One region of the Streptomyces sp. CRCS-T-1 genome, then DNA from elsewhere that is predicted to be linked to it. Evidence: riboswitches for the same ligand, from Rfam matches in the RefSeq annotation. Region 1 holds a riboswitch; each other region holds the start of a gene.

Evidence for each region. A riboswitch is a leader RNA that binds a small molecule or an ion and turns the genes downstream of it on or off. The one in region 1 is predicted to bind cyclic di-AMP.
Region 2: it holds a riboswitch for cyclic di-AMP, as region 1 does, so the genes downstream of both, NNW99_RS08550 (M23 family metallopeptidase) here and NNW99_RS22545 (transglycosylase family protein) in region 1, are expected to answer to the same signal.
Region 3: it holds a riboswitch for cyclic di-AMP, as region 1 does, so the genes downstream of both, NNW99_RS04160 (LysM peptidoglycan-binding domain-containing M23 family metallopeptidase) here and NNW99_RS22545 (transglycosylase family protein) in region 1, are expected to answer to the same signal.
Region 4: it holds a riboswitch for cyclic di-AMP, as region 1 does, so the genes downstream of both, NNW99_RS13685 (C40 family peptidase) here and NNW99_RS22545 (transglycosylase family protein) in region 1, are expected to answer to the same signal.

The regions. Positions count from the first base shown of each region.
Region 1 covers NZ_CP101651.1:4,939,191-4,944,080, reverse strand. Annotated here, with positions in the region: gene eno (phosphopyruvate hydratase) at 1-689, opposite strand, end outside; gene NNW99_RS22545 (transglycosylase family protein) at 968-1,669, opposite strand; cyclic di-AMP (ydaO/yuaA leader) riboswitch at 1,674-1,840, opposite strand; gene NNW99_RS22540 (transglycosylase family protein) at 2,069-3,034, opposite strand; gene NNW99_RS22535 (cytochrome P450) at 3,183-4,469, opposite strand; gene NNW99_RS22530 (nucleoside triphosphate pyrophosphohydrolase) at 4,515-4,890, opposite strand, start outside.
Region 2 covers NZ_CP101651.1:1,935,679-1,940,568, forward strand. Annotated here, with positions in the region: gene NNW99_RS08535 (bifunctional GNAT family N-acetyltransferase/acetate--CoA ligase family protein) at 1-335, opposite strand, end outside; gene NNW99_RS08540 (HPr family phosphocarrier protein) at 514-795, shown strand; gene NNW99_RS08545 (GntR family transcriptional regulator) at 943-1,638, opposite strand; gene NNW99_RS08550 (M23 family metallopeptidase) at 1,851-2,636, opposite strand; cyclic di-AMP (ydaO/yuaA leader) riboswitch at 2,649-2,813, opposite strand; gene NNW99_RS08555 (pitrilysin family protein) at 3,017-4,405, opposite strand; gene NNW99_RS08560 (pitrilysin family protein) at 4,402-4,890, opposite strand, start outside.
Region 3 covers NZ_CP101651.1:920,831-925,720, reverse strand. Annotated here, with positions in the region: gene NNW99_RS04165 (alpha-galactosidase) at 1-1,505, shown strand, start outside; cyclic di-AMP (ydaO/yuaA leader) riboswitch at 1,837-1,993, shown strand; gene NNW99_RS04160 (LysM peptidoglycan-binding domain-containing M23 family metallopeptidase) at 1,998-2,921, shown strand; gene NNW99_RS04155 (DUF6250 domain-containing protein) at 3,110-3,826, shown strand; gene NNW99_RS04150 (SGNH/GDSL hydrolase family protein) at 3,972-4,757, shown strand; gene NNW99_RS04145 (TetR/AcrR family transcriptional regulator) at 4,794-4,890, opposite strand, start outside.
Region 4 covers NZ_CP101651.1:3,102,547-3,107,436, reverse strand. Annotated here, with positions in the region: gene NNW99_RS13695 (hypothetical protein) at 105-458, shown strand; gene NNW99_RS13690 (hypothetical protein) at 436-1,452, opposite strand; gene NNW99_RS13685 (C40 family peptidase) at 1,530-2,708, opposite strand; cyclic di-AMP (ydaO/yuaA leader) riboswitch at 2,717-2,875, opposite strand; gene pcrA (DNA helicase PcrA) at 3,180-4,890, shown strand, end outside.

The DNA of each region.
Region 1 (4,890 bases):
CCGGCCTCCTTGATCGCCTCGAGGATGAGGTCGAGGGCCTCGCGGTTGGAGCCGAGGTTCGGGGCGAAGCCGCCCTCGTCGCCGAGGCCGGTGGCCAGGCCCTTGCTCTTCAGGACCTTCTTCAGCGTGTGGTAGACCTCGGCGCCCCAGCGCAGGGCCTCGGAGAAGGACTCCGCGCCGATCGGGGCGATCATGAACTCCTGGATGTCCACGTTGGAGTCGGCGTGCGAGCCGCCGTTCAGGATGTTCATCATCGGAACGGGCAGCAGGTGCGCGTTCGGGCCGCCCAGGTAGCGGAACAGCGGCAGGTCGCTGGCCTCGGAGGCGGCGTGGGCGACGGCGAGGGAGACGCCGAGGATGGCGTTGGCGCCGAGGGAGCCCTTGTTGTCGGTGGCGTCCAGGTCGAACATGGCCTGGTCGATCAGGCGCTGCTCGGTGGCGTCGTAGCCGACGAGCTCCGGGCCGATCTGCTCGATGACCGCGAGGACGGCCTTCTCCACACCCTTGCCGAGGTAGCGGTTCGAGTCGCCGTCACGCAGCTCGATGGCCTCGAAGGCGCCCGTGGAGGCGCCGGACGGGACGGCGGCACGACCGGTGCTGCCGTCGTCGAGGCCGACCTCGACCTCGACCGTGGGGTTGCCTCGGGAGTCCAGGATTTCCCGGGCTACGACGACGTCGATGGACGGCACGAGCATCTCCTTCTTATGTGACGCGGGTACGCGGGTCACGTGGACCCGGCGAGGTGCGGGCCGTGGTGGCTCGCGACATGAGCCTAACCGGCTCGGGCCGATCGGCCACCGGGTCGCCCACCCCATGGACAGAACCGAGAGTAAATTGTTTCCGAACGGAACAAAGACGATCGTGGAAAAGACCGGCAGTGACGCCCGGCGGAAATGACCCCGCCCCGGCGCGTACGGGGGAACACGCGCCGGGGCGGGGAGCCCGTGGGGACGGGGAGGGCCGCTGCTTACTTCAGGTGCAGCTGCTGGCCCGGGTAGATGAGGTTGGCGTCCTCGACGATGTCCTTGTTCAGCTGGAACAGCTTCTCCCAGCCGCCCTCGACCTTCTTGTCGGCCGCGATCGAGCTCAGGGTGTCGCCCTTGACGACCTTGTACTCGCCGTCGCCCTTCTTGACCTTCTTGCCGGTCGGGGTGGTGACGGTCTTCTTCGCGGCCGGGCGCTCGTCGGAGCGGGAGGCCGGCTGCTGGGTGTCGCGGGACTCGGTGCTCTGCTGGCTCTGCTCGCTCTGCTGCGAGGAGCTGCCGGAGTCGTCCGAGGAGGAGGAGCCACCGCCACTGGCGTTCGACAGGCCCTTGCCGCAGACCGGCCAGGCACCCTTGCCCTGACCCGCGAGGACCTTCTCGCCGATCTCGATCTGCTGCTCCTTGGTGGCCTGGTCGGCGGTGGCGGCGTACTTGGTGCCGCCGTAGCCGGACCAGGTGGAGGCGGAGAACTGCAGACCGCCGTAGTAGCCGTTGCCGGTGTTGATGGACCAGTTGCCGCCGGCCTCGCACTGGGCGACGGCGTCCCACTCGGAGGCGGTGGCGGCGGAAGCGCCGCCGGCGGCCATCAGCGGGGCGGCGACAGCGGCGCCGGTGACACCGGCGACGGCGATGGCACGGCTGGCCTTGGACGGACGACGGTGCTTGCCCTTGCTGGAAAACAGCATGGAAGGATCCCCTCACCGACGCCTGCGAGGTGAGCTGTCGGGTTCGGGCCGGTTGAGTTGCCCGGCCGCGCCCCTCCCGGGACACGGCTTCACCCCAAGCCCTTCCGGCACAACCGGCCGGTCGGGCACCTACCTTGGGTCCCCCGCTCCTGCCTACGGCGCTTGACGCGACGACTGTTCCCGTACGGCCGCTGGCAGGATTCGGCGTTGCGGCAGCCGGGGCTCGTGGTGACGAGCGGTCCCGACCGTAGCCACGCGATCCGCCGAATTTCAAAGACGATCAGGGCTTCTGAGATCTATCTCTCACGGGCATCAAACGGGACATTAGCCGCGAAACATGACGCGAACTCGCGCTGTTTCGGGGCGACTTCCGCCCCCGTTTCCGCACTGCCCGAACCGCTACTTCTCGTCCGCTTCGCCCTCGACCGTGAGCTTCTGACCGGGGCGGATGAGGTCCGGGTCGGTACCGACGGCCTTCTTGTTGCCGTCGTAGAGCTCGTGCCATCCGCCGCTGATGTCAAGGGAGTCGGCGATGGACCAGAGGCTGTCGCCGATCCCCACGATGTAGGCACCCTCGGACGAGTCGCCGGAGCCCTCCTCGCCGCGGTCGTCGCGCGAGGCGTGACGCCCCGTGGAGTCGTCCGTACGACCCTCGGGCGCCTGGGTCTCGTCGGCACTGGGGCCGCGGTGGCGGCCGGAGCCGCTGTCGGTCGGCGCCGAGGAATCGTCGCTCTGCCGCGAGTTGTCGGACTTGTCACTCTCGCGCGTGGCGGACGGGGAGCTCTCGGGCTCCTGGTCCTGCGAGTCGGAGTCCTTGGAGTCGGGCGACTTGTCGGACTTGGAGGATTCGTCCTTCGAGTCCGACGACTCGTCAGAAGACGGCGAGCCGGACGGGGACGACGAAGGCGAGGACCCGAGGGAGTCGAGCAATCCGGATGAATCCGACGAACCGGATGAGTCGGATGAGCCGTCCGAGTCGGAGGACTTCTTGTCCTGCTCCAGACCGGACAGCAGCCCGCAGGTGCGCCAGGCACCGGCCCCCTGCTCGGCCAGGATTCTCTCGGCCACGGCTATCTGCTGGGAACGGCTGGCCAGGTCGGCGCTCGGGGCGTAGTCGAGGCCGCCGTGACCCTCCCAGTCCTCCTGCGACAACTGCAGGCCGCCGAAGTATCCGTTGCCGCTGTTCTGGCTCCAGGCGCCGCCGGTCTCGCAGTCCGCGACCCGGTCCCAGGTCGTGGCGTCGGCCGCGCTGGCGCCGGAGGCTCCGAGGAGCGGGATCGCGATGGCGGAGCCGGTCACTCCGGCCGCGAGGAGGAGAGCCGGAGCCTGGCGGGGGCGACGGTGCCGACCGTTCCCGGAGAGCATACGGAGACCTTTCGCGAAGACAGCAGTGACCGGCGCGAAGCCGGTTTTCCCGGGCCGCGCTGATGATGGGTGAACGTATAGGCAGACGATCACTTGTCACAAGTTAATGCCGCGTAGATCACGTGAAGATCACAGGACTGACGGCGTGTCACCTTTGCGCGGGCGTGGACCCCACCGGTGCGGGCGTGAACTCAACCGGCAGCGTCCGCAGCCCCCGCATGATCAGGCCGCCGCGCCACCTCAGCTCGGCCGGTTCGGCCGCGAGCCTCAGGTCCGGGAGGCGGGTGAGGAGCGTGGCGAGGGCGGTCTGGCCCTCCAGACGGGCGAGCGGGGCGCCGAGGCAGTAGTGGATGCCGTGGCCGTATCCGAGGTGCTGGTTGTCGCGGCGGGAGAGGTCGAGCACGTCCGGATCGGCGAACCGCTCCGGGTCCCGGTCCGCGGCGGCCAGGACGACGAGGACCGGGTCGCCGGCCTCGATGCGCTGCCCGCCGATGGTGAGCGGCTGCGTGGCGAAGCGCCAGGTGGCGAGCTCGACGGGGCCGTCGAAACGCAGGAGTTCCTCGACGCCCGTCTCCAGGAGGCCGGTCTCCCCCGCGGCGAGGGAGGCCTGGAGCCGGGTGCGCTGCTCGGGGTGGGTGAGCAGGGCGTAGGTGCCGTTTCCGATCAGGTTCACGGTTGTCTCGAAACCGGCGAACAGCAGGATGAAGGCCATGGCGGCGGCCTCGTTCTCGGTGAGGTGCTCGCCGTGGTCGGAGGCCCGGATGAGACCGGAGATGAGATCCTCGCCGGGGGCGGGTTCGGCGGGGAGCGCCTCCCGCTTACGGTGGATCAGGTCGGCGAGGTAGCCCCGCATCTTCTTCACCGACCGCGCCACGCCGCCCCGGGGGCCGCCCTGGTGACGGATCATCATGCCCGCCCAGTCCCGGAAGTCGTCCTGGTCCTCGCGGGGGACGCCGAGCAGGTCGCAGATGGCGTAGATGGGGAGCGGGAAGGCGAACTCGTGGATCAGGTCGGCGGACCCCTGCTGCGCGAACCCGTCGATGAGACCGTCGGTCAGCTCCTGCACCCGCTGCTCGAACTCGGCGACCCGGCGGGGTGTGAACGCCTTGGACACCAGCCGCCGCAGCCGGGTGTGGTCCGGCGGATCGATGTTGAGCAGATGCGTCATCAACTCGGCCTTGCGCTCACCCGGGATACCCGTCTTGCCCTTGGCGTGCGCGGGTTCGCGGTGATGCGCCGGGTTCTTGGAGAGCCGGTTGTCGGCGAGGGTCTGCTTGGCATCGGCGTACCGCGTGACCAGCCAGGCCTCGACGCCGCTGGGGAGCTTGGTCCGGTGCACGGGGGCGTGCTCACGGAGCCAGGCGTAGGCGGGGTAGGGGTCGGTGGCGAACTCCCACGAGAACAGTTCCGGCACCCCGGGCACTTCATGTCGCATGCCATGACCCTACGCAGCGATCGGAGCGCCTCACGGCCGCTGCCCTCAGCCCTCGCTCTCCCTGATCGCGTCCCGGTAGGCGCGGGCCGCCGCTCTCAGGGCCGCTTCCGGGTCCACGCCCTCCGACTCGGCGCGGACCGCCAGGGCGAGGAGGTCGTAGCCGATGCCTTCGACGGGTGGGAGGGGTATGTCCAGGTTCGCTGTGCGGGCCCGGGAGGCCAGCTTGGCGGCGAGGGCCAGGCCGGGCTGGCCGAGGGGGATGCCCTCGGTGACGGAGGTGCGCTGCTTCTCGACCGCCTTGGTGCGCAGCCAGTGCGCCTTGACCTCCTCGGGGGTGGTGGCCGTCTCGTCGCCGAAGACATGCGGGTGGCGGTGGATCAGCTTGGCGACGATGCCGCCGGCGACGTCGTCGATGGAGAAG
Region 2 (4,890 bases), 3.0 Mb from region 1:
GCCTCGTCGGCCGGTGCCGACGCGGGAGTTCCGTCGGCGCCGATCCGGTCGTAGCGTACGGTGGCGATGAACTCGCCGCCGACCGTGGCCGCGAGTCCCACCCGGTCCACAAAGTCGTGGTGCGTGAAGCGGTGGACGTCCTTGGCGGACAGGCGAGGGTACGGCGCGAAGAAGCGGTAGTACTTCGACTCGTCGGAGACCTGCTCGTAGAAGCTGACCAGACGATCGGCGTCATCAACGGTGATGGGCCGGATGCGCGCGGTACCGCCGTCGCGCAGCACCACGTCGGCTTCCCAGTGGGCGGGATACTCGTGCCGGTCCGGCGAGGTCTGCATGGGCCCCAGAGTACGGCTAGCGTCCGACAGCGGACGCGAGGCAGTCTGTGGAGGGCGTCAGTCGGGTCGAGGCCGCGATCCGACGGCACCCCGGGGCGGTCAGCAGGGCCGCTCCGGCACAGCTTCACGTTATGGGAAACTGGTCTAGACAACCCTGAACACCGAAGGGCAGCAACACATGGCTGAGCGCCGCGTCAACGTCGGCTGGGCCGAGGGCCTCCACGCCCGCCCCGCTTCCATCTTCGTCCGAGCCGCCACGGCCGCAGGCGTCCCGGTGACGATCGCCAAGGCCGACGGCAACCCCGTCAACGCGGCCTCCATGCTGGCCGTCCTCGGCCTGGGCGCCCAGGGCGGCGAGGAGATCGTCCTCGCCTCCGACGCCGAGGGCGCGGACGCCGCCCTGGACCGGCTGGCCAAGCTGGTCTCCGAGGGCCTGGAGGAACTGCCCGAGACCGTCTGAGTATTTCCCCGCGCCCGAACCGGCGCACACTGAAGAGCTCGTCCGAATTCCTCGGGCGAGCTCTTCGCCTTTCCGGTGCATTTCCCGTCGGCGGGCAGCAGAAATAATCCCCCGCGAATTACCCACTCTTTGTATACGGCTCCTGTGTTAATGCCGCAGGCTTGCCGTGTTTACGGCATGTTGCGAGTTCCTCACACGCTCGGCGCGCTCCCCCGCCGAACCGAAACGCAACCGGTGCGCGGCCGTCGCGCGCTCGGTGTGCAGCGCCGTGACCGCCCGCGCGCGCTCGCCGTCCCCGCGCGCCACCGCGTCCACGATCGCGCCGTGCTCGGCCCAGCACTCCACGGGTCCGGCCGGTGCCTCCACGGCGTACATCCAGGCGATCTTGTGCCGGAGCTGGGTGAGCATCGAGGTCAGCGCGGGGCTGCCGGAGGCCTGGGCCAGCGTCTCGTGGAACCAGCCGCCCAGCGAGCGCAGGTCGTCGCTGTTGCCCCGGCGGGCGCGCTCCTGGCCGAGCCTGACCAGGCCGCGCAGCACCTTCAGATGGGCCTCGGTGCGACGCTGGGCGGCGCGGGCGGCGCCCAGCGGCTCCAGCAGCATGCGCATCTCCAGCAGGTCGGCGGCCTCCTGCTCGGTGGGTTCGGCGACACACGCGCCCGCGTGCCGCCGGGTGACCACGAAGCCCTCGGCCTCCAGGGTGCGCAGGGCCTCCCGGACGGGGACGCGCGAGACGCCGTAGCGGCGCGCGAGGAGTTCCTCGGTGAGCCGGCCGCCACGCTCGTAGACACCCGCGACGATGTCGTCCCGGATGGCCGTGCACACCGAGTGCGCGGGAATACGCATGACCGACCTCCCCATTAATCCCCGTGAAACGTCGACTGGTGACGCGTGTTCCGTGACTCTATTGCAATGAGCCGGAATTTCCGACGGCAGGCAGGAAATCAGGGATATTTTTTGGACAGTCGGCAGCCGTGACGAACGCCGGTCGCGGCGAACGCCGAAAGCCCCGGCTCAGGGAGCCGGGGCTTTCGGGAAGAACAGTCGCCGTCGGATGTTCAGACGTTCACACCGTGCGAGCGGAGGTAGGCGACGGGGTCGATGTCGGAGCCGTACTCGGGGCCGGTGCGGGCCTCGAAGTGCAGATGCGGGCCGGTGACGTTGCCGGTCGCGCCGGACAGGCCGATCTGCTGGCCGGGGGTGACCTTCTGGCCCACCGAGACGCTGCTGGACGACAGGTGGCCGTACTGGGTGTACGTCCCGTCGTTCATCTTGATCACGACCTGGTTGCCGTAGGAACCGCCCCAGCCGGCCTCGACGACCTCGCCCATGCCGACCGAGTGGACGGCCGTGCCGCTGGAGGCGTGGAAGTCGACACCGGTGTGGCTGCCGGAGGACCAGACGGCGCCGCCGGACTTGTAGCCGGTGGAGACGTACGAGCCGGAGATCGGGGAGACGAAGGTGTTGAGACGCTTACGCTCGGCCTCGCGGGCGGCGCGCTCCTTGGCCTCGCGGACCTTCTCGGCCCGCTCCTTGGCCTCCTTGGCCGCCTCGGCGGCGCGCTCGCGGGCGGCCTCCTCGGCCTTCTTCTTGGCGATGGCCTCTTCGGCCGCCTGCTTCTGGGCGACGGCCTGGGCGTCGATCTTCTGGGCCACGGTGTCGCCCATGGTGACGACCGGGGTGAGGCCCGTCTGCTCGGCGGCGGGCTCCGCGGCGAAGGCCGGGGCGGCCACGGCGCCGACGACACCGGTGGTGGCGAGGGCCGCGACACCCGCGGCGCGGGCCGTGCGGCGCTGGATCCGGCTGGGACGACGGTGCTTCCCGGTGGCGCGCGTGAACGCCATGTGGTGGCTGGTCCTTTCCTTCCCTCTCGCCTACCGGGTTAGCTGACGGGTTCGGAGCAGGAAGGTCTCCTACGGACCCCCTCGCGACTCGCGCGGGCGTCCGATTCACCCCAGGGACTACGGTGGGTCCCCGGCTCCCCTGGCTCGCGCCGTACGGGGACTCGGCGATGACTGTCCGGTGCCGCGGGTGCGGCGCACTGCCTGACGAACAGCCCGGACGACGCTAAGCGGCGCCACTTTCAATTCCCAAACGGATCCAGGCTTTTGTAGCGCATCCCACAGGGCAGACAGGCAACTCCCACATCAATTCGGGCATAAGGGAGCCCTGGTGCCTTAGAAGACAACCAGGGCCCCTACGCGCGCGTGCCGCTCGCTTCCCGCTACTCGGCGGTGACGACGGTGACTTCGCCGATGCCGAGGGCCTCCACCGGGCCCTTGATCTGCGCCGCGTCGCCGACGAGGACGGTCACCAGACGGTCCCCCGGGAAGGCGCTGACGGCCGCCGCGGTGGCCTCCACGGTGCCGGTCGCGGCGAGCTGCCGGTACAGCGCGGCCTGGTAGTCGTCGGGCAGGTGCTGCTCGACCTGGTCCGCCAGCGTGCTCGCGACGGCCGCCGCCGTCTCGTACTTGAGCGGCGCCACGCCGACCAGGTTCTGCACGGCGACGTCCCGCTCGGCGTCGGTCAGCCCCTCGGCGGCGAGGGTGCGCAGCACCGTCCAGAGGTCCTCGAGGGCGGGGCCGGTGTTGGGGGTGTCCACGGAGCCGCTGATGGCGAGCATCGCGGCACCGGTCCCGTCCGGGGCGGACCTGAGGACCTGGGCGAACGCCCGCACGCCGTAGGTGTAGCCCTTCTCCTCGCGCAGGACGCGGTCCAGGCGGGAGGTGAGGGTGCCGCCGAGGCAGTACGTGCCGAGCACCTGGGCGGGCCAGACGCGGTCGTGCCGGTCCGAGCCGATCCGGCCGATCAGCAGCTGCGTCTGGACGGCGCCGGGGCGGTCCACGATGACGACCCGGCCCGTGTCGTCGGCGGTCACCGGCGGCACCGGCCGCGGCTCGGCCGAGGAGCCGGTCCAGGCGCCCAGCGTGTCGCCGAGCAGCACGTCGAGGTCGATGCCGGTGAGGTCGCCGACGACCACGGCGGTGGCCGTCGCCGGGCGGACGTGCTTCTCGTAGTAGCCGCGTACGGCCGCGGAGTCGATCGTGGCGACCGTCTCCTCGGTGCCCTGCCGGGGCCGCGACATGCGCGAGCCCGCCGGGAACAGCTCCTTGGAGAGCTCCTTGGCGGCACGGCGGGCGGGGTTGGCCAGCTCGTGCGGGATCTCGTCGAGACGGTTGGTGACCAGCCGCTCGACCTCGCTGTCCGCGAACGCGGGCGCCCTGAGGGCGTCGGCGATCAGGTTGAGCCCCTTGGCGAGCCGGGAGGCCGGCACCTCCAGGCTGAGCCGGACGCCCGGGTGGTCGGCGTGCGCGTCGAGGGTGGCCCCCGCGCGCTCCAGCTCGGCGGCGAACTCCTCGGCGGAGTGCTTGTCGGTGCCCTCGGAGAAGGCCCGCGCCATGATCGTGGCCACACCGTCGAGGCCGGCCGGCTCGGCGTCCAGGGGCGCGTCCAGCAGCACCTCCACGGCGACGACCTGCTGGCCGGGGCGGTGGCAGCGCAGCACCGTGAGGCCGTTGTCGAGCGTGCCGCGCTCGGGGGCCGGGAAGGCCCACGGCTTGGCGTCGCCCGCCTGCGGCTGCGGGTGGAAGTCCATTGTGGCGAGCTCGGTCACTTGGCCGCCTCCTCGTTCTCGTTCGTGGCCGCGGCTGCGGTGTCGTCGTCGGCGTCCTCGCCGGTCTCGTCGGCTACGGGCTCGTAGACGAGCACCGCGCGGTTGTCGGGCCGCAGGCGGGCCTTGGCGACCTCCTGGACCTCCTCCGCAGTGACCTCCAGCACGCGCTGTACGGCGGTCAGGGCGAGCTGCGGGTCGCCGAACAGCACGGCGTACCGGCACAGTTCGTCCGCCCGGCCGGAGACCGTGCCGAGCCGGTCCAGCCACTCGCGCTCCAACTGGGCCTGGGCGCGCTCCATCTCCTCGGCCGTGGGGCCCTCCTCGGCGAACCGGGCGAGCTCCTCGTCGATGGCGGTCTCGATGACCGGCACCTCCACGTCACCGGACGTCTTCACGTCCAGCCAGCCCAGGGACGGCGCCCCGGCGAGCCGCAGCAGACCGAAGCCGGCCGCCACGGCCGTACGGTCCCGTCGTACCAGGCGGTT
Region 3 (4,890 bases), 4.0 Mb from region 1:
GCGGTCACACCTCCCACCAGCATCTGCCCTGGGTCGCGCTCGACACCGACGCGACCGAGGAGCGAGGGGAGGTCTACGGCTGCGCCCTCGGCTGGTCCGGGTCCTGGCGGATCGCGGTCGCCCAACTCCCGGACGCGCGCGTGCAGATCACCGGCGGGGCCGGACACGACGACTCGGGCCTGCTGCGGCTGGGCACGGGCGAGTCGTACACGACCCCCGTCTTCGCCGGGCTCTGGAGCGACGGCGGCTTCGGCGGGGCGAGCCGCGCCTGGCACGCCTGGCAGCGCGACCATGTCGTCCCGGACGCGGACCGGGACCGGCCGGTGCTGTTCAACTCCTGGGAGGCCACCGAGTTCGACATCTCCGAGGAGCAGCAGCGGGCCCTCGCCGAGCGGGCCGCCGCCATGGGTGTCGAGCTGTTCGTCGTCGACGACGGCTGGTTCGGGTCCCGGACCAGCGACCGGGCCGGGCTCGGTGACTGGACGCCCAACCCCGACCGCTTCCCGGGCGGGCTGAAGCCCCTCGCCGACCAGGTGCACGGGCTCGGCATGCGGTTCGGGATCTGGGTCGAGCCGGAGATGGTCAACGCGGACAGCGACCTGTACCGCGCGCACCCCGACTGGGTGCAGTACCAAGCGGGACGAAAGCGGACGGAATTCCGCAATCAGCTGGTGCTGAACCTGGCCCGCGAGGACGTCCAGGAGTACCTGTGGGAGCAGCTCGACGGGCTGCTCTCCAGCGCGCCGATCGACTACGTCAAGTGGGACTTCAACCGCTGCTTCAGCGACGCCGGGTGGCCGGACGACCCCTACCCGCAGCGACTCTGGGTTGACCACGTCCGCGCTCTGTACGCCCTGCTGGACCGGCTGCGGGCGGCCCACCCCGGGGTGGCCTTCGAGTCCTGCTCGGGAGGTGGCGGCCGGATCGACCTCGGGGTGCTGGCCCGTACGGACCAGGTGTGGACCTCCGACAACACCGACCCGCTCGACCGGCTCGCCATCCAGCACGGCTTCAGCCAGATCCATCCGGCCCGGGTCATGGCCGCCTGGGTCACCGACAGCCCGAACGCCATGCTCAACCAGCGGGCCAGCTCCCTGCGGTTCCGGTTCGTCAGCGCGATGGCCGGGGTGCTCGGGGTGGGCGGCGACCTCACCCGGTGGACGGCGGAGGAGCTCGCCGAGGCGCGGGAGTGGGTCGGGCTCTACAAGGAGATCCGGCCTGTGGTGCAGCGCGGCGACCTGTACCGGCTGCGGCCCCCGGAGGGCGGCCTGAGCGCGGTGCAGTACGTCCTCGGGGACGAGACCGTCGTCCTCGCCTGGCTGCAGGCGCAGCGCTACGGCGAACCCGTCCCGCCGCTCCGGCTGCGGGGCCTCGACCCGACAGCGACGTACGAATGCCCCGAAACGGGCGAAGTTCACCGAGGGGCCGTACTGGCCCATCACGGACTTCGAGTCGGCCTGCGCGGCGACCTGGATGCCGCGGTCGTCCGCCTTCGGCGCAAGTAGCTGTTCTGTCCGAATTCGGTGATTAGGGAACTAAAGGTAGTTCAGGTGTTTCGGTATAACGTGCCCCGATCGTAAAGGAGATGAGGTCGGGGTGCGTGACCATCGTCATATTCGTGACGATGTGTTGTCGTCATGTTCACGTAATTCTTGCGGTATTCAGGGGCCTTGAGGAAAAACGGAGATCGTGAATCCACGCTCGGTGACGGGAAATGTGGCGACGCGTCAAGAGAAACGCCTTCACAGGCAACCGCAAGCTTGTCCCATTGCGTCTCGGTCGCTTACGTTCCACACCAATCCGGACGGACGCCTAATCCTGCCGCCGCCCGGAGCCCGCACACACTCACCCGTGTATGGCAGGAGCGGGGGACCCACAGGTACGACGCCTGTTCCGGTTCCCGGAACGGCTTGGGGTACAGCCGCACTTCGGTGCGGCCGGGCATCTCCAGCCCGCACCCGACAGCTCACCTCGCAGGCGCCGGAGAGGAATCCGCCATGCCCGCGAAGGGTAAGCATCGCCGCCCGAAGTCCCAGCGTTTCACCCGCTCCATAGCCGTCGCCGGAACCGGCGGGGCCGCCCTCGCCCTTCCGCTCATGGGGGCCGCCGGCGCCCACGCCGCGACCCCGCAGTCGGCTCCGGAAAAGGCCGTCCAGTCCGCTCCGGCCGCCGAGAAGAAGGCCGCCGAAAAGGCCACCGGCGCCCACACGTACACCGTGAAGGCCGGTGACTATCTCGCGAAGATCGCCGACGACCAGCACGTCAGCGGCGGCTGGAAGAAGCTCTACGACGACAACCGTGACGTGGTCGGTGCCGACCCGGCCCTGATCCACCCCGGTCTGAAGCTCTCGGTCGGCAAGAAGGCGGCGAGCGAGCCCAAGACGCAGCCGTCCGCGCCGAAGGCCGCCGAGAAGCCGAAGGCGTCGGCTGAGAAGTCGTCCGCCTCCGAGTCCTCCGCGAAGGGCGGCACCGCCGCGAAGCCCGCCGCCGCCAAGCCGGCCGCCGAGGCCTCCGGCTTCAGCCTGCCGGTCGACGGCGCCTCCGTCGGCACGCCGTACCACATGTCCGGAAGCATGTGGTCCAGCGGCTACCACACCGGTGTCGACTTCGTCGTCCCGACCGGCACCTCGCTGAAGGCCGTCGGCCCGGGCACCGTCGTCTCCGCCGGCTGGGGCGGCGCGTACGGCAACCAGGTCGTCATCCAGCTCGAGGACGGCAAGTACGCGCAGTACGCCCACCTGTCCCAGCTCTCCGTCTCGGCCGGCCAGACCGTGACGGGCGGGCAGCAGATCGGTCTGTCCGGTGCGACCGGCAACGTGACCGGACCGCACCTGCACTTCGAGATCCGCACCTCGCCCGACTACGGCTCGGACGTGGACCCGGTCGCCTACCTGCGCTCGCACGGCGTCTCCGTGGGCTGACCGATCGCACGACCACCTGCCTGACACGCGGCCGAAGGCCGGACCCCGATCCCCGGGTCCGGCCTTCGGTGTGTGCGGCCGTCGATCGCCTCTCGCCCCAAGGGCCTCAAGGGATCGACAGGAAGCGGCAGTTGGGACACAGTGATCCCGTCGTGAGTGCAAGCGCTTTCTCAAGGAGTCCGTGTCCCGTGCCGACCACCCGCAGAACGTTCGGAGCCCTGGCCACCGGAGCCGCCCTGGCCGCCCTCGCCCCGGCGGCGGCCGCGAACGCCGGGCCCCGTCACCGCCGCCTCATCGCCCACGACGACTTCTGCCACGGCCTCGCCCAGTGGGCGACCGAACTCCAGGGCGGCGGCACCGTCACCGCGTCACGCGGCGTGCTGGACATCGACGTACCGAGCGGAGCGACCGTCTGGTTCAGACGGCGCCTCGAAGGGCCGTACGTCCTCGAATACACCGCCACGCCCGTCTCCGAGGGCGGGGTCAACGACCGGGTCTCGGACCTCAACAACTTCTGGAACGCGACGGACGTCCGCTCCCCGGGGGACCTCTTCGCCACGCCGCGTGGCGGGGCGCTGGAGGAGTACGACCACCTGACCACGTACTACGCCGGGTACGGCGCCAACCACAACACCACGACCCGGCTGCGGCGTTACGTCGGCCAGGCCGGTGTGCGTCCCCTCCTCTACGACTACACCGAGCCGCTGCTGGTCCCGGGCGAGCCGAACCGGGTCCGGATCGTCTCCGACGGGTCGACGGTGCGCTGGTGGAACAACGGGCGGCTCGTCTTCGACTACACCGATCCACAGCCGTACACGAGCGGGCACTTCGCCTTCCGGACCGTGTGGAGCCATTTCCGGATCACGGGATTCCGGGTCTGGGGACTCACCCCGCAACATCCCTAGGGGGTGGCCTATTCCGGAGTTGGCGAACACTTTAGGAGTGGCTTATCTCACCGCCCGTCAACCCCTTCCTACGGTCGCGTAGGTCACATTCGAGGGTGAAGTATGAGCTGCTGTGGCAGACGATTCGAAGAGTGACAGCAGAGCAGTGATCGGGTCGTACGTGGCGGTGGGGGACAGCTTCACCGAGGGCGTCGGCGATCCCGGCCCCGACGGGGCGTTCGTCGGCTGGGCCGACCGGTTCGCCGTGCTGCTCGCCGACCGCAGGCCCGAAGGCGACTTCCGGTACGCCAATCTCGCCGTACGCGGAAAGCTCCTCGACCAGATCGTGGCGAACCAGCTTCCGAGGGCCGTCGACATGGCCCCGGACCTCGTCTCCTTCTGCGCCGGGGGCAACGACATCATCCGGCCCGGCACCGACCCGGACGAGGTGGCCGAGCGGTTCGAGGCGGCCATCGCGCAGCTCGCCGCGGTGGCCGGCACGGTGATGGTGACGACCGGGTTCGACACCCGTGGCGTGCCCGTGCTCAAGCATCTGCGCGGCAAGATCGCCACGTACAACGGGCATGTCCGGGCCATCGCCGACCGGTACGGCTGCCCGGTGCTCGACCTGTGGTCCCTGCGCAGTGTCCAGGACCGCCGGGCCTGGGACGCCGACCGGCTGCACCTGTCGCCCGACGGGCACACGCGCGTGGCGCTCCGGGCGGGTCAGGTGCTCGGCCTCGAGGTACCGGCCGACCCCGAGCAGGAGTGGCCCCCGCTGCCGCCCCGCGGCACCCTCGACATCCGGCGGGACAACGTCCACTGGGCACGCGAGTTCCTGGTGCCGTGGATCGGACGCCGGCTGCGCGGGGAGTCGTCGGGCGACCATGTGACGGCCAAGGGCGCGCTGTCGCCGGCGGACATCAGGATGCGGATCGACTCCGTGGCGTGAGTGCGGCCGGGGTGGGGGTGCCAGGGTGCGACCGGCTCACGGCAAGGCCGCCGAGTCCAGACCCAGTTCGCGGGACAGCGCGTCCTCCACCCACTCCTGCGCCCGCGCCCGCGGCACCGCGCCCTCGTAGGAC
Region 4 (4,890 bases), 1.8 Mb from region 1:
TCGATTTCCCGGGCGAGTGCCAGTGATCGGGTGCTATGGGGCGCATATATGCATCGGTGGGCCGGTGCCGGGCGGATCGGACCCCCTGATTAGGCTCCGGCCTCATGGACGTTCTCATCCACCTCTTCGTCGGTCTCCACATCATCGGCATCGCCTCGCTCCTGGGCGGCTTTCTCACCCAGATGAAGGCGATGGGCGAGGGCACCGCCCGCTACACCCCGGCGATGCTGCACGGCGCGCTGACGATGCTGGTCACCGGTGTGATCCTGATCGGCCTCAACCAGGCCGACGACCAGTCCGTGAACAACATCAAGATAGGTGTGAAGCTGGCCCTGCTGATCGTGATCCTCGGCCTGGTCTATGTGAAACGGGACGACGAGAAGGTGGACAAGGGCCTGTTCGGCCTGGTCGGGCTGCTGACCACGGCGAACGTCTTCATCGCCGTGCTCTGGACCTGACCCGCCGGCCGGGCCGGGCACCGGACCGGGCCGCGGCGGCCGTCAGGGCGGCGGCCACCAGCCACGCGGCGATGGCGATCCACAACAGTGCCTCCCCGAAACCGTCGAGCCAGGAGACGTCGAGGGCGACGGCGACGCCCAGTGCCGCCGTCCCCGTCGTGGCCCAGGTGAACACGGTCGCCCAGCGGCGGACGTCATCACGGGGCCGGGGCCACAGGAACTCGGCGGCGAGCAGGACGGCGTAACAGACCAGCGCGAGCACGAGCAGGGCGACGGTCATATTGCGCAGGACGTCCCGGTCGTCCACGTTCCACAGGTACAGACGCACGCTGTCGGCGCTGATCAGCAGCGCCCCGGCGAGCGCCGAGAGGGCGAGGGCCCCGCCCGCGAGCCAGTGATCGCCGGTGCCCTCGGCCACCTGCCGCACATCGAAACGGACCAGGGCGAAGACGTACAGCACCAGCCCCAGCCAGAACAGCACCAGCGCCGCGTGCGCGAGCCACGCCTCCGACTCGGCCGCGGCCAGCGTGGCACCGAGCACGGCGAGCCCCTGGGTGGCCATGCAGCGCGCGAACACCGTCCCGGGCCTGCGCCGCTGCTCGCCCTGCGGGACGAGGACGAGCGGCACCGGCCAGAGCAGCACGGCGAGCACCAGCAGCGTCACGGCCAGAGCCTGCGAGCCCGCCGCCGAGAAGGCGGTCCCGAGGACAGCGGTCGCCGCCACGGTGGTGAGGGCCGTCGTCGTCACGCTCTCGAGGACGCCCGGCCTGCGGATGTACGCCCGCCACCTCGTCCCGGCCCGCAGCAGCCGCAGGGTGAAGTCCGCGGCGAACAGCAGCCAGGCCGCGCAGGCGAGAGCGAGGGCGATGAGCGAGAGGACCTCGTACCCCGCCAGATCCAGACCGACCGACAGGGTGCCGGTCGCCAGCACGGCGGCACTGGCCGCCGGGGCACGCCGCGCCCACCAGGCGACGGAGGGGGAGGTCGCGGGCATGGGCCCGATGCTAGGTAGGCCCCGCGCGCGTTACGGGCAGGCCACGCGCGCGGGGTCCCAAAAACCTGCGAGACCCGTCAGGCCGGACGCACCACGCTGTGGATCGACGACTCGCCGTCGTAGTAGATCGACTCCTCGCGCACGTACGTGCCGGGCTTCGGAGCGTGGATCATCATGCCGTTGCCGATGTAGATACCCACGTGGGTGACATCGTCGTAGAAGAAGACCAGGTCACCGGGCTGTGCGTCGGCCAGGGGGACCGTGGTGCCGGCGTTGACCTGGTCGTACGTCGTGCGCGGCAGGGTCACCCCGGCGGCCTTCCAGGCGGCCTGGGTGATGCCGGAGCAGTCGTAGGAGCCAGGGCCGGTGGCGCCCCAGACGTACGGCTTGCCGATCTGGGCGCGGGCGAAGGCGAGCGCCTTGTCGGCCTTGGTGGCGTACGAGGAGTCGGGCGCGGTGGACGACGACCCCGAGGACGAACCCGCCGAGGAGGAGCCGCCGCCCTGCTGCTGGGCGGCCTCCTGCTCCTGCTCCCGCTCCTTCTGCTGCTCGGCCTGCTGCCGGGCCAGCTCGGCGGCCTTGCGGGCCGCCTCCTGCTGCTTCTCCTTCTCGATCGCCGCGAGCCGCGCCTTCTCCTCGGCGGTCAGCTTCGACAGCAACTCGCGCGCGTCCGCGAGCTTCCGCTGGACGGTGGCCTTGGCCGTCTTCAGGTCGCCCTGCGACTCGGTGAGCGTCTCGAGGCTCTCGGCGGCCTCCTGACGCTTCTCCATCGTCTCTGACTGCTGAGTGATGTAGTCGTCGACCGCCACTTTCTGACGGCCGGTCATCCGGTCCATCAGCTGGGTCTGGTCGAAGTAGTCCTGCGGGGTGTCCGCGAGCAGGAACGTCGCCGTGTCCGGGGCGGAGGCGCCGGTGCGGTACTGGGCGGCGGCGAAGGTGCCCAGCTCCTCCCGCGCCTCGTTCAGCTTCTCGGTGCGCTGGGCGACGTCGTCGAGGAGGGTGTCGACGCGCTTGCGCTGCTTGGCGGTCTTCTCCTTCGCCCCGTTGTACTTCTCGGTCGCGGACCCGGCCTGGCGGTAGAGGTCGTCGACCTTCTTCTCGACTTCCTCCAGGCTGGGCTTGTCGTCGGCCTCGGGGGCGGCGTTGGCCGACTGGGACAGCAGGGCCACGGAGGTGAGGGCCGCCGTTGCGAGGGCGGGGGTCCGTATGCCTGCCACGCGCGAACCCGTAGGACGCGACTTGCGGTGCGACGCCAAGGGAGGCGACTCCTTCCATGCTCCGCCTACCGGGTTAGCTGTCGGGTTCGGGCGGGTGCTTCGGAAGGGTTGCCCTACGGCCTTCTCCGGAAAGGGAGTCGGGCCGATTCACCCCGGGGTCTCGGTTGGGTCCCCGGCTCTGGCTGCCGCTGCGGCACGCCGGACTCGGCGGAGGCCACGCGGCCCGGCGAGGTTCGCCGGTGGGGGTCGTGTGGCCTCCTCGCACGGTAGCCAACTCGTGTGGCCCTTGTGAAGGTTGATGGGTGATATGCCCGATACATTTCCGTGACCTTACTCATGAGCGTCGCCGAGAGTGATCAATCGGGGGAGGTCGGTCATCATTCGTCCGCAATTGTGGAGGCCATAGCGGCCTGTGATCACCCGGACCTGGAGGGTGACGGGGGGGTGCTTTCGGCGATGTTCTCAGGGCGGCGGCGGGCTGTCAGTGGGGCGCCCTAGACTCGGAGAGCGATGAGCAGCCTCTTTGACGACAGCTTCCTGGCGGACCTCCAGGCCCAGCGGGGCCCCGCGGACGAGCCCCCGCCGCCGCCCGAGGACGATCACGGACCGGAGCCGGTCCCGGACGATCTGTTCGGCGGGAAGTTCGACGTGCCGCCGGACCGCGACGCCTACTACCGGGGCGGCGCCGCGCGCCCGCCGGTGGACGCCGCCGCGCTCCTGGAGGGGCTGAACGACAACCAGCGCGCCGCCGTCACCCACTCCGGCTCCCCGCTGCTCATCGTCGCCGGCGCCGGCTCCGGCAAGACCCGCGTGCTCACGCACCGCATCGCCCACCTGCTCGCCGAGCGGGACGTCCACCCGGGCCAGATCCTCGCCATCACCTTCACCAACAAGGCCGCCGGCGAGATGAAGGAGCGCGTCGAACAACTCGTCGGCCCGCGCGCGAACGCCATGTGGGTGATGACGTTCCACAGCGCCTGCGTGCGCATCCTGCGCCGGGAGAGCAAGAAGCTCGGCTTCACCTCGAGCTTCTCGATCTACGACGCCGCCGACTCCAAGCGCCTGATGGCCCTGGTCTGCCGCGACCTGGACCTCGACCCCAAGCGCTTCCCGCCGAAGTCCTTCAGCGCCAAGATCAGCAACCTGAAGAACGAGCTGATCGACGAGGAGGATTTCGCCGCCCAGGCCGCCGACGGCTTCGAGAAGACCCTCGCCCAGGCCTACGCGATGTACCAGTCACGGCTGCGCGAGGCGAACGCCCTCGACTTCGACGACCTGATCATGACGACGGTCAACCTGCTGCGCGCCTTCCCGGACGTCGCCGAGCACTACCACCGCCGCTTCCGCCATGTGCTGGTGGACGAGTACCAGGACACCAACCACGCCCAGTACTCCCTCGTCCGGGAGCTCGTGGGCACCTCCGAGCACCCCGTCGACGTACCGCCCAGCGCGGACGACCTGCCGCCCGCCGAGCTGTGCGTGGTGGGCGACGCCGACCAGTCGATCTACGCCTTCCGCGGCGCGACGATCCGCAACATCCTCCAGTTCGAGGAGGACTACCCGGACGCGACGACGATCCTCCTGGAGCAGAACTACCGCTCCACACAGACGATCCTGACCGCGGCCAACGCGGTCATCGAGCGCAACGAGTCCCGCCGCCCCAAGAACCTGTGGACCAACGCGGGCACGGGCGCGCGGATCACCGGCTACGTCGCCGACACCGAGCACGACGAGGCGCAGTTCGTCGCCGACGAGATAGACCGTCTCACCGACGCGGGCGAGGCGAAGGCGGGCGATGTCGCCGTCTTCTACCGCACCAACGCCCAGTCCCGTGTCTTCGAAGAGATCTTCATCCGCGTCGGCCTGCCCTACAAGGTCGTCGGCGGCGTCCGCTTCTACGAGCGCAAGGAGGTCCGGGACGTCCTGGCCTACCTGCGCGTCCTGGCCAACCCGGAGGACTCGGTGCCGCTGCGCCGGATCCTCAACGTCCCCAAGCGGGGCATCGGCGACCGCGCAGAGGCGATGATCGACGCCCTCTCCCAGCGCGAGAAGATCAGCTTCCCGCAGGCGCTGAAGCGCGTCGACGAGGCGTACGGCATGGCCGCGCGCTCCACCAACGCCGTCAAGCGGTTCAACACGCTGATGGAGGACCTCCGTACGGTCGTCGAGTCCGGCGCCGGCCCCGCCACCGTGCTGGAGGCGATCCTGGACCGTACCGGGT